One region of the Cellulosimicrobium sp. KWT-B genome, then DNA from elsewhere that is predicted to be linked to it. Evidence: riboswitches for the same ligand, from Rfam matches in the RefSeq annotation. Region 1 holds a riboswitch; the other holds the start of a gene.
What was found. Region 1 has a riboswitch for S-adenosylmethionine ahead of B9L22_RS03495 (NADPH-dependent FMN reductase). Riboswitches for the same ligand answer to the same signal wherever they lie in the genome.

Region 1 (6,633 bases):
GCCGACGTCGACCAGGCCGTCCGGGGTGAGCGCACCCACGACGACGCCGCGCGCCCCGGCCGCCACCGCGGCCCGGACGTCGCGCACCTGGACGTCGAGGTCGGTGGGCGTGAGGACGAAGCCGCCCGGGCGCGGGCGCACGAGCACGTGCACCTCGACGCGCGGCCCGGGGCCGTCGGCCTCCGCCGCGGCGGCGACCGCGGCCTCGACGAGCCCGGCGCTGGGCGTGAGCCCGCCCGTCGCGCCGAGCCCGACGCACAGCTCGACCCGGTGCGCACGCACGGCCCCGGCCACGCGGACGCCGTCGGGGTCCTGGACGGCGAGCTCGAGGGCCACGGCGCGGGCCGCGGGCGCCGCGGCACCCTCGGGGTGGGTGGTCGTCATGGCGCTCTCCCGTCGTCCGGTCCGGCGGCCGTCGCGTCGCGCGACCCGCACGACGACGGCCGTCGGCCAGGGTAGACGACGCCGGGCGGGGCGCGGGTCGGGCCGGCGGTCAGTCCAGGCAGAACTCGTTGCCCTCGACGTCCTGCATGACGATGCAGGACTCGTTCTCCTCGTCGGCGACCATCACGCGCACGCACGTCGCGCCGAGCGCGACGAGCCGGTCGCGCTCGGCCTCGAGCGCGGCGAGGCGCTCGGCGCCCACGAGCCCGGTGCCGGCACGCACGTCGAGGTGCACGCGGTTCTTGACGACCTTGCCCTCGGGGACGCGCTGGAAGTACAGGCGCGGGCCGGCCCCGGTGGGGTCGCTGCACGCGGACCACGCGTCCCGCTCCTCGGCCGGGAGGGAGGCCTCGGCGTCGTCCCAGGTGGTGAAGCCCTCCGGGGGCGACGCCGGGACGTAGCCCAGCACCTCGCACCAGAACCGGGCGACGCGCCGTGGCTGCGCGCAGTCGAACGTGACCTGGACCTGCCTGACCGTCGCCATCCGGCCACCCTAGGCGCCCGGACCCTCCCGGTCGGAGGCATTTCCCGCGCGCACGACGGCCGCCGGTGCCACCGCTCTGCGCGGGGCACCGACGGCCCTCGTCGTGCGGCTCGGGTCAGATGACGCCGAGCGCGAGGATCGCGTCGGCGACCTTGGTGAAGCCCGCGATGTTGGCGCCGAGCACGTAGTTGCCGGGCGTGCCGTACTCGTCGGCCGTCTCGACGCAGCGGTCGTGGATGCCCGCCATGATCTGCGCGAGGCGGTCCTCGGTGTACTCGAAGGACCACGCGTCGCGCGACGCGTTCTGCTGCATCTCGAGGGCCGACGTCGCGACGCCGCCCGCGTTGGCGGCCTTGCCCGGCGCGAAGAGGACGCCCGCCTCCTGGAGCAGCGCGACGGCGCTCGGCGTCGTGGGCATGTTGGCGCCCTCCGCGACCGCGACGACGCCGTTCGCGACGAGCTGCTTGGCCGCCGCCTCGTCGAGCTCGTTCTGCGTCGCGCACGGGAGCGCGACGTCGCACGGCACGTCCCAGATGGACCCGTCGGTGACGACGCGGGCCCCGGGGCGGCGCGCGGCGTAGTCGGCGACGCGCCCGCGCTCGACCTCCTTGATCTGGCGCAGGAGCTCGAGGTCGACCCCGGCCTCGTCGACGACGTAGCCCGACGAGTCGGAGAACGCGACCACGTTCGCGCCGAGCTGCTGCGCCTTGGCCGTCGCGTAGATCGCGACGTTGCCCGAGCCCGAGACGACGACGCGGCGCCCGTCGAGCTCCTGCCCGCGCGTCTCCAGCATGTTCTGCGCGAAGAGGACCGTGCCGTAGCCCGTGGCCTCCGTGCGGACGAGCGAGCCGCCCCACGAGATGCCCTTGCCCGTGAGGACGCCGGACTCGTACCGGTTGGTGATGCGCTTGTACTGCCCGAAGAGGTAGCCGATCTCGCGGCCACCCACGCCGATGTCGCCCGCGGGGACGTCCGTGTTCTCGCCGATGTGCCGGTAGAGCTCGGTCATGAACGACTGGCAGAACCGCATGACCTCGCCGTCGGACCGCCCGCGCGGGTCGAAGTCGGAGCCGCCCTTGCCGCCGCCGATGGGCATGCCCGTGAGCGAGTTCTTGAAGATCTGCTCGAAGCCGAGAAACTTCACGATGCCCAGGTAGACCGACGGGTGGAACCGCAGGCCGCCCTTGTACGGGCCGAGCGCGGAGTTGAACTCGACGCGGAAGCCGCGGTTGATCTGCACGCGCCCGGTGTCGTCCACCCACGGGACCCGGAAGATGATCTGGCGCTCCGGCTCGCACACGCGCTCGAGGACGGCGGCCTCGACGTAGCGCGGGTGCTTGCGCAGCACGGGGCCGAGCGAGTCGAAGACCTCGCGCACGGCCTGGTGGAACTCGGCCTCGCCGGGGTTGCGACGCAGGACCTCGTCGTAGACGGACTGCAGTCGGCTGTCCATGGGTACTCCTCGTCTGACGCGGGCGGAACTCCTGCTGACGGTACGCCTGTGCCAGAAGCTCCCGTCACACCGTCTCACTCCGCGCGCACCGGCACGGGCGGCCGCAGCGCACGAGCGACCGCACGGGGCGGCACAGGAGTCACCGACGACGACACATCCGTCCACCCACTGAGAAACCCTACCGATCCGGTGCAGTTTCCCGGGGCGGTTGCTATACCCGTCCCCAGGTCACGAGCGCCAGCGCCAAGCCCCGGCTCGCTGGCCGGCAACCCCCTGTCACGGCGGGGTGCTCCGGGAGATGACCAGGCCGGGCCCGGCCTGCCCCGCCACCGGCGAGGACGGCCCGCACGGCAAGCGTGATCGACGACTACTGCGAGGTGCACATGACCCACCACCCCACCCACCCGACGGTGCTCGCCGTCTCGGGCAACCCGCGGCCCGGCTCGCGGACGCTCGGCGCCGCCGAGACGGTCGCGCGCCGCGTCGCCGACCTCCTCGGCGCGGCCGACGTCGCCACGGTCGACCTGGCGTCGCTCGCCGGCGAGGTGCTCGCCGCCGACCACCCGGCGGCCGACGCCGCCCGTGAGCAGCTCGCCCGGGCGACCGTCGCCGTCGTGGCGACGCCGGTCTACAAGGCGTCGTACACCGGGCTGCTCAAGGCCTTCCTCGACCTCTACGGCCCCGACGGGCTCGCGGGCGTCGTCGTGGTCCCGCTCGTCGTGTCCGGGAACCCGGCGCACGCGCTCGTCGGGGAGGTGCACCTGCGGCCCGTACTCGTCGAGCTCGGCGCCGTCGTCCCGACCCGGTCGCTCACGGTCACCGAGCCGCAGCTCGCGGACCTGGGACCGGTCGTGGACGCGTGGCTCGCGCGCGCGGGCGACGCCCTGCGCCGCGCCACGGCACCGCTCCCCCCGGCGGAGGACCACCGCCCGTCGGCCCGCACCGACGCAGCCGTCGCCGACGCGTTCGCGGGGGTGGCCCGATGACCGCCGAGCTCACCCACCTGGAGGCCCTCCTGGCCGAGCAGGACGAGCCCCAGCTCTCCCCCGACGAGTACAAGGCCGTGTTCCGCGGCCACCCCGCGGGCGTCGCCGTCGTCGCGCTCGAGCATGGTGACCGCCTCGTCGGCTTCACCGCGACGTCGGTCATCTCCGTCTCGGCCGCGCCCCCGCTGCTCGCGTTCTCGCTCGCGTCCACGTCGTCGTCGTGGCCCGCGGTCTCGACGGCGCGCACGCTGACCGTGAGCTTCCTCGCGGACCACCAGGACGACGTCTCGGCCCGGTTCGCGACGAGCGGCATCGACCGGTTCGCGGACGGCGGCTGGTCGCGCCTGCCGACGGGCGAGCCCGTGATCGACGGCGCGCTGTCGTGGGTGCGCGGGCGGGTCGTCCAGCGCACCCCGGTGGGTGACTCGTACCTCGTCTCGCTGCGCGCGCTCGCGTCGAGCGTCGGCGCCGCGCCCGGGGCACCACGCGGGTCGGTGGCGTCGCCGCTCGTCTACCACGACCGCACCTACCACCGGATCGGCGACCACTCCGCGCTCTGAGCGCACGACGGGCGAGGGGCCCGACGGCGGACGTCCCGCCGTCGGGCCCCTCGCCCGTCCCGTGCCGCCCCTCACGGGTGGTCCGTCACCAGCTCCAGCCGCGCGCGCTGAGCTCGAGTTCCTCGCGGAACCGCTCGTCGTCGCCGGTGCGGAAGCCCGCGCGCAGGGGCGCGTCCGCGACCGGGAGCCCCGTGAGCCGGCAGGCCTCGCGCAGCAGCGCGTCGTAGGCGCCCTGGACCGCGAGGTAGTGGTGGGCGCGCGCGTAGACGTCCGGGTCGGCCTCGATGCGCCGGAGCTCCGCGGCGAGCGCGGTGAGCCGCACCTGGAGCGCGAGCGTCGTGAGCGGGTCCGGTGCCGCGGCGGCACGACGGCGCCCGCCTGCCCGGTGGCTCGGAGGTCGCCCGGCCCGGCGCAGCACCCACCACGCGGCGGCGGCCGTGCACGCCGTCGCACACCAGATCATGAGCAGCCACGACATCGGAGCCGACCTCTGCGCGGGGAGACCCACAGGACCTCTCCAGTCTAGGTCTCCCCGGCCCCGCGAGGCAGGGTGGGGGCCCCTTGTCCTCGCCGCCGCCCGCGCGGCGGGTCAGCCGTCGAGGAGGTCCGGCTGCGGGTGCCGCACGCCCTGGACGGCCGCGCGCGGGATCGCCGCGCCGATCGTCGCGACGTCGTCCGGCGTGAGCTCGACCGCGGCCGCCGCGACGTTCTGCTCCAGGTACGCGACGCGCTTCGTCCCCGGGATCGGGACGACGTCGTCGCCCTGCGCGAGGAGCCACGCGAGCGCGAGCTGCGCCGTCGTGACGCCGCGCTCCGCGGCGAGCTGCTCCAGGGAGCGCACGAGGCCGCGGTTGTGCTCGAACGCCTCACCGGCGTACCGGGCGTGGGCGCGGCGCACGTCGTCCTCCGCGAAGCCGTCGGTGGCGTCCACGGTCCCGGTGAGGATGCCCCGGCCGAGCGGCGAGAAGGGCACGAAGCCGACCCCGAGCTCGCGCAGCGTCGGCAGCACCTCGTCCTCCGGGTCGCGCGTCCACAGCGAGTACTCGCTCTGCACGGCCGTCACGGGGTGCACGGCGTGCGCGCGGCGCACGGTCGCGGCGGACGGCTCCGAGAGACCGATGCCGCGGACCTTCCCGGCCTCCACGAGGCCGGCGAGCGCGCCGACCGTGTCCTCGATCGGCACCTGGGGGTCGACACGGTGCAGGTAGTACAGGTCGAGGCGGTCGGTGCCGAGGCGGCGCAGGCTCGCGTCGACCGCGGCACGGACGTACTCGGGTCGGCCGTCGACCGGACGCCCGTCGGGGTGGCCGCCCGCGGGCGGGAGCCCGAACTTCGACGCGAGGACGATCTCGTCCCGGTGCGGCCCGAGGACCCGGCCGAACAGCTCCTCGTTGCGGCCGTGGCCGTAGACGTCGGCCGTGTCGAAGAGGGTCACGCCGAGCTCGAGCGCGCGGCGCAGCACGGCCTCGGCCTCCGCGGCGTCCGCGGGGCCGTAGGCGTCGGTGACGGACATGCCGCCGAACCCGACGGCGGAGACGGCGAGCGCCGCCCCGCCGGTGCCGAGCGTGCGCGACGGGAGGGTGCCGGGGGCGGGGGTCCGGGAGGTGTCGGTCATGGCCCCAGCGGACCACCGCGCGCCGCCGGGGGCAAGGGCGGACGCCGTCCTCTCACCTGGCGAGAGGACGTGACACGCCGGGCTGCGCGACGCGTCCCGTCGCAGGTCAGGCACGCCTCTCCTTGCTGGCGGGCGCGCGGAATGCCCCCTAGTCTGGAATGGTTCAAGTGAACGGCACCGACGGAAGCCGGGTGACCGCCGCACGATTCCGGGCGACCCCCGAGAGAGCGAGGAGCACCATGTCCGCACCCACCATCCACCGCACGACGGCCCGCTTCGAGGCGTCGGAGAAGCTCCGCGCCCACCTGCAGCGCGTGCTCGTCGCGCTCGTCGACCTGCACGTCCAGGGCAAGCAGGCCCACTGGAACGTCACGGGCCGCGGGTTCCGCGACCTGCACCTCCAGCTCGACGACGTCGTGGACGCCGCGCGCGAGCACAGCGACACCGTCGCCGAGCGCATGCGCGCGCTCCAGGTCGTGCCCGACGGCCGCACCGAGACCGTCGCGACGACGACGGACCTCTCGCCGTACCCGGCCGGCCTCGTGTCGGTCGGCGACACGGTCGACGCGGTCGTCGAGCGCATCGCGCAGACGGTCGAGGTCGTCCGTGCCGTGCACGACGACGTCGACGCCGAGGACCCGACGAGCGCCGACATCCTGCACGAGATCATCGCGGACCTGGAGAAGCAGGCCTGGTTCCTCTCCTCGGAGAACCGCGAGGCCTGACCCGGCCCGCCGCCGCGAGGTAGAACGGCCCGTCGCGAGGTAGAGCACGCCGTGTGCTACCTCGCGGCGGGCCGTTCTACCTCGCCGTGCGCCCCTGGCGCGCGTGGCGGCCGGGGATGGCCGCGACGAGCTCACGCGTGTACTCCTCCTGCGGGTCGAGCAGGATCTGCTCGGCCGCCCCCTGCTCGACGACGCGCCCGCGGTGCATGACGCCGACGTGGTCGGACACCTGGCGCACGACGGCGAGGTCGTGCGAGATGAACAGGTACGCGAGCCCGTGCTCGGCCTGGAGCCGCACGAGCAGCTCGAGGATCTGCGCCTGCACGGACACGTCGAGCGCCGAGACGGGCTCGTCGAGCACGACGA
Region 2 (6,633 bases), on a different contig from region 1:
CTCCGCAACGTCGACACGCGCGTGCGCCAGCTCTACGGCGACGACCACGCGCTCGACATCGAGACCGCGCCCGGCTCGGGCACGCTCGTGCGGCTGCGCGTCCCGCGGTCGCAGCCGCTGCACGAGACGGAGGTGAGCGTGCCGTGACCACCCCGGACCCGGCTCCGGCCGGTGGCGTCCCCGGCGGGGCGGGGGACGCCGTCGGGCTGGACGTGCTCGTCGCCGACGACGAGCGTCCCGTGCTCGACGAGCTCGTGGCCCTGCTCCGCCGCGACCCGCGCGTGCGCACCGTGCGCGGGGTCGCGAGCGGCTCCGAGGCGCTGCGCGAGCTCTCGTCGCGCACGGTGGACGCGGCGTTCCTCGACATCCACATGCCGGGGCTGACCGGCCTCGACCTCGCCCGCGCGCTCTCGCGGTTCGCCGACCGCCCGGCGGTGGTGTTCGTCACCGCCGACGAGGCGCGCGCGCTGGAGGCGTTCGACGTCGAGGCCGTCGACTACGTGCTCAAGCCCGTGCGGCGCGAGCGGCTCACGCGCGCCGTCGACCGCGTCGTCGAGCGCGTCGCGGAGCGCACGGCGGCGGGGCGCGCTCCCGCGACCGACGCGGCGGCACCGCCCGCGAGCGCCGCCGCTCCCCCACCGGTTGCCGGCGACCCGGCGGGCGGTGCGGCCCCGGCCGACGAGACGCTCGTCGTGACGGTCGGCACGACGACGCGCCTCGTCCGGCGCAGCGCGGTGCGGTGGGTGCAGGCGCAGGGCGACTACTCCCGGCTCGTGACGGACACCGAGCAGTTCCTCGTGCGCGAGCCGCTCTCCGACCTCGAGGAGCGGTGGGCGCCCGCGGGGTTCCTGCGCGTGCACCGGTCGTACCTCGTGGACCGCGCGGCCGTGACCGCGGCGCGGTTCGGCGGGGCGCAGCCCGCGCTCGTCGTCGCCGGGCACGAGGTCCCGGTGAGCCGGCGCATGGTGCCCGCGGTGCGCGAGGCGCTCCTCGGGCCGCACCGGGGCGCGCCGTGACGGGCACCGACCCGCGGCGGGACGCGCGCGTGCGCGTCCGGTCCACGGACGTCCCCGCCGCAAGCCCCGACCCTCGCCCCGGCCCCGGCGAGGGCGCCGCCCCGGGGGGCGGGGCGCCGTCGGGCACGGCGCGGACCGGCGAGCCGGACGACGCCGCGACCGCCTACACGCGCGGGCTCGTGCGGGCCCAGCTCCGGCTCGGGCTGGCGTGCGTGGCGTCGTTCCTCGCGGTCGTCACGCTGCTCACGGTGACGATGAGCGGCGTGCCCGCGCTGGACGACGTCGTGCTGCTCGGCGTGCCGCTGCCGTGGCTCGTGCACGCGTACGGCTTCTACCCGGTGATCGTCGCGTTCGCGGTCGTGTTCGCGGTCGCGGCGGCGCGCAACGAGCGCCGGTACCGCGCGCTCGCCGAGGGCGCGGGCGGGCCCGACGAGCCCGGCCCCGACGACAGCGGTGCGCCGTGACCAGCGCGCTGCCCCTCGTCGCGATCGCGCTGCTCCTGCTCGCGACCGGCCTCATCGGGTTCTACGGCCTGCGGATCTCGCGCACCACGAGCGACTTCTTCGTCGCGTCGCGCACCGTGCGGCCGGTCTGGAACGCGTCGGCGATCAGCGGCGAGTACCTGTCCGCGGGCACGTTCCTCGGGCTCTCCGGCCTCGTGCTGCTGTCCGGCGCGGAGGCGTTCTGGTTCCCCGTGGGGTACGCGGCGGGCTACCTGCTCGTCCTGCTGTTCGTCGCGGGCCCCCTGCGGCGCAGCGGCGCGTACACGATCCCCGACTTCGTGCACGCCCGGCTCGACTCCGTGGTCGCGCGCCGCGTGACGAGCGTGCTCGTGCTCGTCATCGGGTGGCTCTACGTGGTGCCGCAGCTCCACGGGGCGGCGCTCGTCATCACGAGCGTGGCCGCGGTGCCGCCGTGGGTCGGCTCGGTGGGGATCGCGGTCGTGGTGAGCGCCGTCGTCGCCGCGGGCGGGATGCGCTCCATCACGTTCGTCCAGGCGTTCCAGTTCTGGGTCAAGCTCACCGCCCTCGCGGTGCCGCTCGTCTTCGTGCTCATGGCGCTCGGCGGGGCGTTCGAGCCTGGCGGCGCCGTCGTCACGTTCGACCCCGGCGCCGTGTTCCCCCACGAGGCCGGGCCGGGCGGCCTCGACGCGTACGCGACCGTCTCGCTCCTGCTCGCCCTCCTGCTCGGCACGACCGGCCTGCCGCACGTCCTCGTGCGCTTCTACACCTCGCCCGACGGCGGCTCGGCTCGCCGCACGACCGTCGTCGTGCTCGTCATGATCAGCGTGTTCTACATGGTGTCGAGCACGCTCGGGCTCGTGGCGCGGGTCGTCGCGCCCGACCTCGCGGCGCCCGGCGTCGCGGACACGGTCGTCCTCACGCTGCCGACCCGCCTCGTGCCCGGGCTCGGCGGCGAGCTGCTCGCCGCGCTCGTCGTCGCCGGGGCGTTCGCCGCGTTCCTCGGGACGTCGTCGGGGCTCGTGGTCGCGCTGGCGGGCGTCGTGAGCCAGGACCTGTTCGGCGGCACCGTGCGGTCCTTCCGCTGGTCGGCGGTCGCGTGCACGCTCATCCCGCTCGCGTTCGCGCTCGTCACCATCCCGCAGGGCCTCGTGACGAGCGTCGGGACGGTGTTCGTCTTCGCCGCGTCCGCCCTGTCCCCCGTGATCCTGCTCGGCGTGTGGTGGCGCGGCCTCACCGCGCGCGGCGCGGTGGCGGGCATGGTCGTGGGCGCCGTCCTGTGCGCGACGGCGCTGCTCGCGTCGTCCGCGCTCGTCGCCGCGGGGTACGGGAGCCCGTCCGGCGACACGGCCGACGGCGTCCCCGGCGTCGTGCGCGCCCTGCTCGCCCAGCCCGCCGCCTGGACCATCCCGCTCGCGACGGCGACCGTCGTCGTCGTGTCGCTCCTCGACCGGCGCGGCCCGCCGCTGCGCACCGACCGGTTCCTCCGCCGTCTGCACGTGCCCGAGCGCCGTCGGGCCTGAGACTCGTCGCACCGGGAGCGCCGACGACCCTCCGCATCTCACCTGGCGGGCGCTCTCGACCGCATGTCGGATGGGTCGTAGGATCGTGGCAACCATCCAGAGCGGTCGAGAGTCCTGGCTCGACGACACCGCAGCAACCCGCCGACGGAAGCCTCCCGAGGACAAAGGTGCTAACGCCAGGGTCGATGGAGTGACGCATGACCTCAGAGGCATCCTTCGCGCACCGTCCGGGCCGTCCTCGACCCACGGTGTCGTTCGAGCTCATGCCCCCGCGCCGACCGGACGCGGCCCCGAAGTTCTGGGAGACGGCACGCCGTCTCGTCGCGACGCACCCCGACTTCGTGTCCGTGACGTACGGCGCCGCAGGCACCGACCGCGCGACCGCGCGCCAGGTCGTCGGACGCCTGCTCCAGGGCACGCCCGTGCTGCCGATCGCGCACCTCACGTGCGTCGGGGCGTCGCGCGAGGACGTGGAGTCGGTCATCACCGACTTCCTCGACGAGGGCGTGCGGAGCTTCCTCGCGCTGCGGGGCGACCCGCCGCGCGACCAGCCGGACTGGCAGCCCGCACCCGACGGCGTCCGGTCGTCGACCGAGCTCGTCGCCCTGCTGCGCGAGGTCGAGGCGTCGCGCTGCGCGTCCGACCCGGCCGTCGCGCTGCGCGGCGCGGCCCGGCCGCTGACGATCGCCGTCGCGACGTTCTGCGACGGCAACCCCGCCGCCGGAACGACGCGCGCCCAGGAGGTGCGCCGCCTCTGGCAGAAGCAGCAGGCCGGCGCGAGCTTCGCGATCACGCAGCTCTTCTACGACGCGTCGTCGTACACCGACTTCGTCGCCGAGGCCCGCGCGGCCGGCGTGACGATCCCCATCCTCGCCGGGCTGCTGCCCACGACGGAGCCCGCGCGGCTCCGTCGCGTCGAGGAGCTCACGGGCGTGCGCCCGCCCCAGCACCTGCTGGACGCGCTCGACGCCCTGCCCGACCCGGAGGCGCAGCACGCCTACGGGATCGCGTACTCGGTCGACCTCGCGCAGCGCGTCCTCGACGCGGGCACGCCCGGTCTGCACGTGTACACGTTCAACAAGCACCGCGCCGCTCTTGACCTGCTCGAGGGTGTCCACCTCGGCGGCGGGTCGGTCGGGACCGGGGGCGGCGCCAGCGCCGCCGCCGCCCCGCTCGTCCCGGACCTGGCCAGCGGGCCGTGGGTCACCGGCACCTCCCTGCCCACGACGAGCGCCGCCACGCACGGCGCGCCCGTCTGACCGGTCCTCCGGACCAGCAAGAGGTTTCGATCATGGCCACTTCCGTACACTCCCCTACCCAGAACCCGGTCGGCTTCCCCGCCGGCACCGTGCTCGGCTACCCGCGCATCGGTCGCCGCCGCGAGCTGAAGAAGGCCGTCGAGGCGTTCTGGGCCGGCAAGACCTCGGCCGAGGAGCTCGAGGCCACGGCCCGCGAGCTGCGCCTCGCGACCGTGCGCCGGCTCGTCGACCTCGGCCTCGGCGCCGACGACGCGTCCGTCCCCGGCTCGTTCTCCTTCTACGACCAGGTGCTCGACGTCGCCGCGGCCCTCGGGGCGGTCCCGTCGCGGTTCGCGCCGCTGACCGACGACGCGGGCCGCCTCGACCTCGCGGGCTACTTCACCGTGGCGCGCGGCCAGGGGGACGACGCCCCGCTCGAGATGACCAAGTGGTTCGACACGAACTACCACTACCTGGTCCCCGAGATCGGCCCGGACACCCCGATCCGCTTCGTCGACGACCGCGTCGTGCGCGAGTTCGTCGAGGCGAAGGAAGCCGGCGTCGTGACGCGGCCCGTCGTCGTCGGGCCGGTGACGTTCCTGGCGCTGTCCAAGGCCGCGGACGACGCGCCCGCCGGGTACTCGCCGCTCGACCGCCTCGACGACGTCGTCGCCGCCTACGCCGACCTGCTGCGCGCGCTCGCCGCGGCGGGGGCGCCGTGGGTCCAGCTCGACGAGCCGATCCTCGTCACCGACTCGGTCGACGTGCCGTTCACCGAGCTCGCCGCCGCCGTGGGGTCCGCGTACCGCGCCCTCGCGACCGACCTCCGCCCGGTGCCGAGCCCGGGGTCTTCGGCGGCCTCGTCCGCAAACCCGGCGGCAACCCCTGGTTCGGCGCAGGACGCGCGGCCCGCGATCCTCGTCGCCACGCCGTTCGGCGGGCTGGAGACGTCGCCGGACGGCGACGGCGCGACCTTCGACTTCCTGGCGACCCTCGCGGGCACGGACGTCGAAGCGATCGCGATCGACGCCGTCCGTGCGGACCTTCCGGACTCGCCCTACGACGACCTCCTGACGAAGACGCTCGTCGTCGGCGCGATCGACGGGCACAACGTGTGGCGCGCCGACCTCTCGGCAAAGCTCGACACGCTGACCGCCGCGCGCAGCCTCGGTGCGGGCGCGGTCGCCGTCGGCACGTCGACGTCGCTGCTGCACGTGCCGCACGACGTCGAGGACGAGACGTTCGCCGAGCCCGGCACGGCGTCGGGCACGACGCTCGACCCGCGCCTGCGCGACTGGCTCGCGTTCGCGGACCAGAAGGTCGGCGAGGTCGCGACGCTCGCCCGCGCGCTGACCGAGGGTCGCGACGCCGTCGCGGAGGAGATCGAGGCGTCCCGCGCGGCGGTGGCGTCGCGCGCGGAGGCGAGCGGCGTCGTCGTGCCCGCGGTGCGCGAGCGTGCGGCCGCGCTGACCGACGCGGACTTCGCGCGCGGTGACTACGCCGAGCGTGCGGCCGCGCAGCAGGAGCGCCTGAACCTGCCGCCGCTGCCCACGACGACGATCGGCTCGTTCCCGCAGACGCCGGAGATCCGCCGCGCCCGCGCGCTGTGGACGAAGGGCGAGCTGTCGGACGCGGACTACACGACCGCGATGCGTGAGGAGATCGCGCGCGTCGTCGCGATCCAGGAGGAGCTGGGCCTCGACGTCCTCGTGCACGGCGAGCCCGAGCGCAACGACATGGTGCAGTACTTCGCGGAGCACCTCGACGGGTTCGCGGTCACGGCGAACGGCTGGGTGCAGTCGTACGGGTCGCGCTGCGTGCGCCCGCCGATCCTGTGGGGCGACGTGACGCGGCCCGCGCCGATCACGGTCGAGTGGTCCGCGTACACGGCGTCGCTCACCGAGAAGCCCGTCAAGGGCATGCTCACCGGGCCCGTGACGATCCTCGCGTGGTCGTTCGTGCGCGACGACCAGCCTCTCGGCGACACGGCGAACCAGGTGGGCCTCGCGCTGCGCGACGAGATCGCGGACCTCGAGGCCGCCGGCATCGGGATCGTCCAGGTCGACGAGCCCGCGCTGCGCGAGCTCCTGCCGCTGCGCCGCGCGGACCAGCCGGCGTACCTCGACTGGTCCGTCGGGTCGTTCCGGCTCGCGACGTCGGGCGTGGAGGCGGCGACGCAGATCCACACGCACCTGTGCTACTCGGAGTTCGGCGAGGTCATCGGCGCGATCGACGGCCTCGACGCCGACGTGACGTCGGTCGAGGCGGCGCGCTCGCGCATGGAGATCGTGCCGGAGCTGCGCGACGCCGGGTACTCGCGCGGCATCGGGCCGGGCGTCTACGACATCCACAGCCCGCGCGTGCCCTCGACGGAGGAGGTCACCGAGCTGCTGGA

Region 2: linked by a shared signal. The riboswitch ahead of B9L22_RS08735 (methylenetetrahydrofolate reductase) and the one ahead of B9L22_RS03495 (NADPH-dependent FMN reductase) in region 1 are both predicted to bind S-adenosylmethionine.

What each region holds. Positions count from the first base shown of each region.
Region 1 covers NZ_NEDO01000001.1:805,705-812,337, forward strand. Annotated here, with positions in the region: gene B9L22_RS03480 (copper homeostasis protein CutC) at 1-384, opposite strand, end outside; gene B9L22_RS03485 (VOC family protein) at 494-928, opposite strand; gene gdhA (NADP-specific glutamate dehydrogenase) at 1,044-2,381, opposite strand; SAM riboswitch class IV at 2,608-2,710, shown strand; gene B9L22_RS03495 (NADPH-dependent FMN reductase) at 2,765-3,367, shown strand; gene B9L22_RS03500 (flavin reductase family protein) at 3,364-3,927, shown strand; gene B9L22_RS03505 (hypothetical protein) at 4,013-4,405, opposite strand; gene B9L22_RS03510 (aldo/keto reductase) at 4,517-5,542, opposite strand; gene B9L22_RS03515 (Dps family protein) at 5,782-6,267, shown strand; gene B9L22_RS03520 (ABC transporter ATP-binding protein) at 6,344-6,633, opposite strand, start outside.
Region 2 covers NZ_NEDO01000002.1:569,166-575,798, forward strand. Annotated here, with positions in the region: gene B9L22_RS08715 (sensor histidine kinase) at 1-147, shown strand, start outside; gene B9L22_RS08720 (LytTR family DNA-binding domain-containing protein) at 207-1,016, shown strand; gene B9L22_RS08725 (hypothetical protein) at 1,013-1,480, shown strand; gene B9L22_RS08730 (cation acetate symporter) at 1,477-3,000, shown strand; SAM riboswitch class I at 3,090-3,192, shown strand; gene B9L22_RS08735 (methylenetetrahydrofolate reductase) at 3,198-4,259, shown strand; gene metE (5-methyltetrahydropteroyltriglutamate--homocysteine S-methyltransferase) at 4,292-6,633, shown strand, end outside.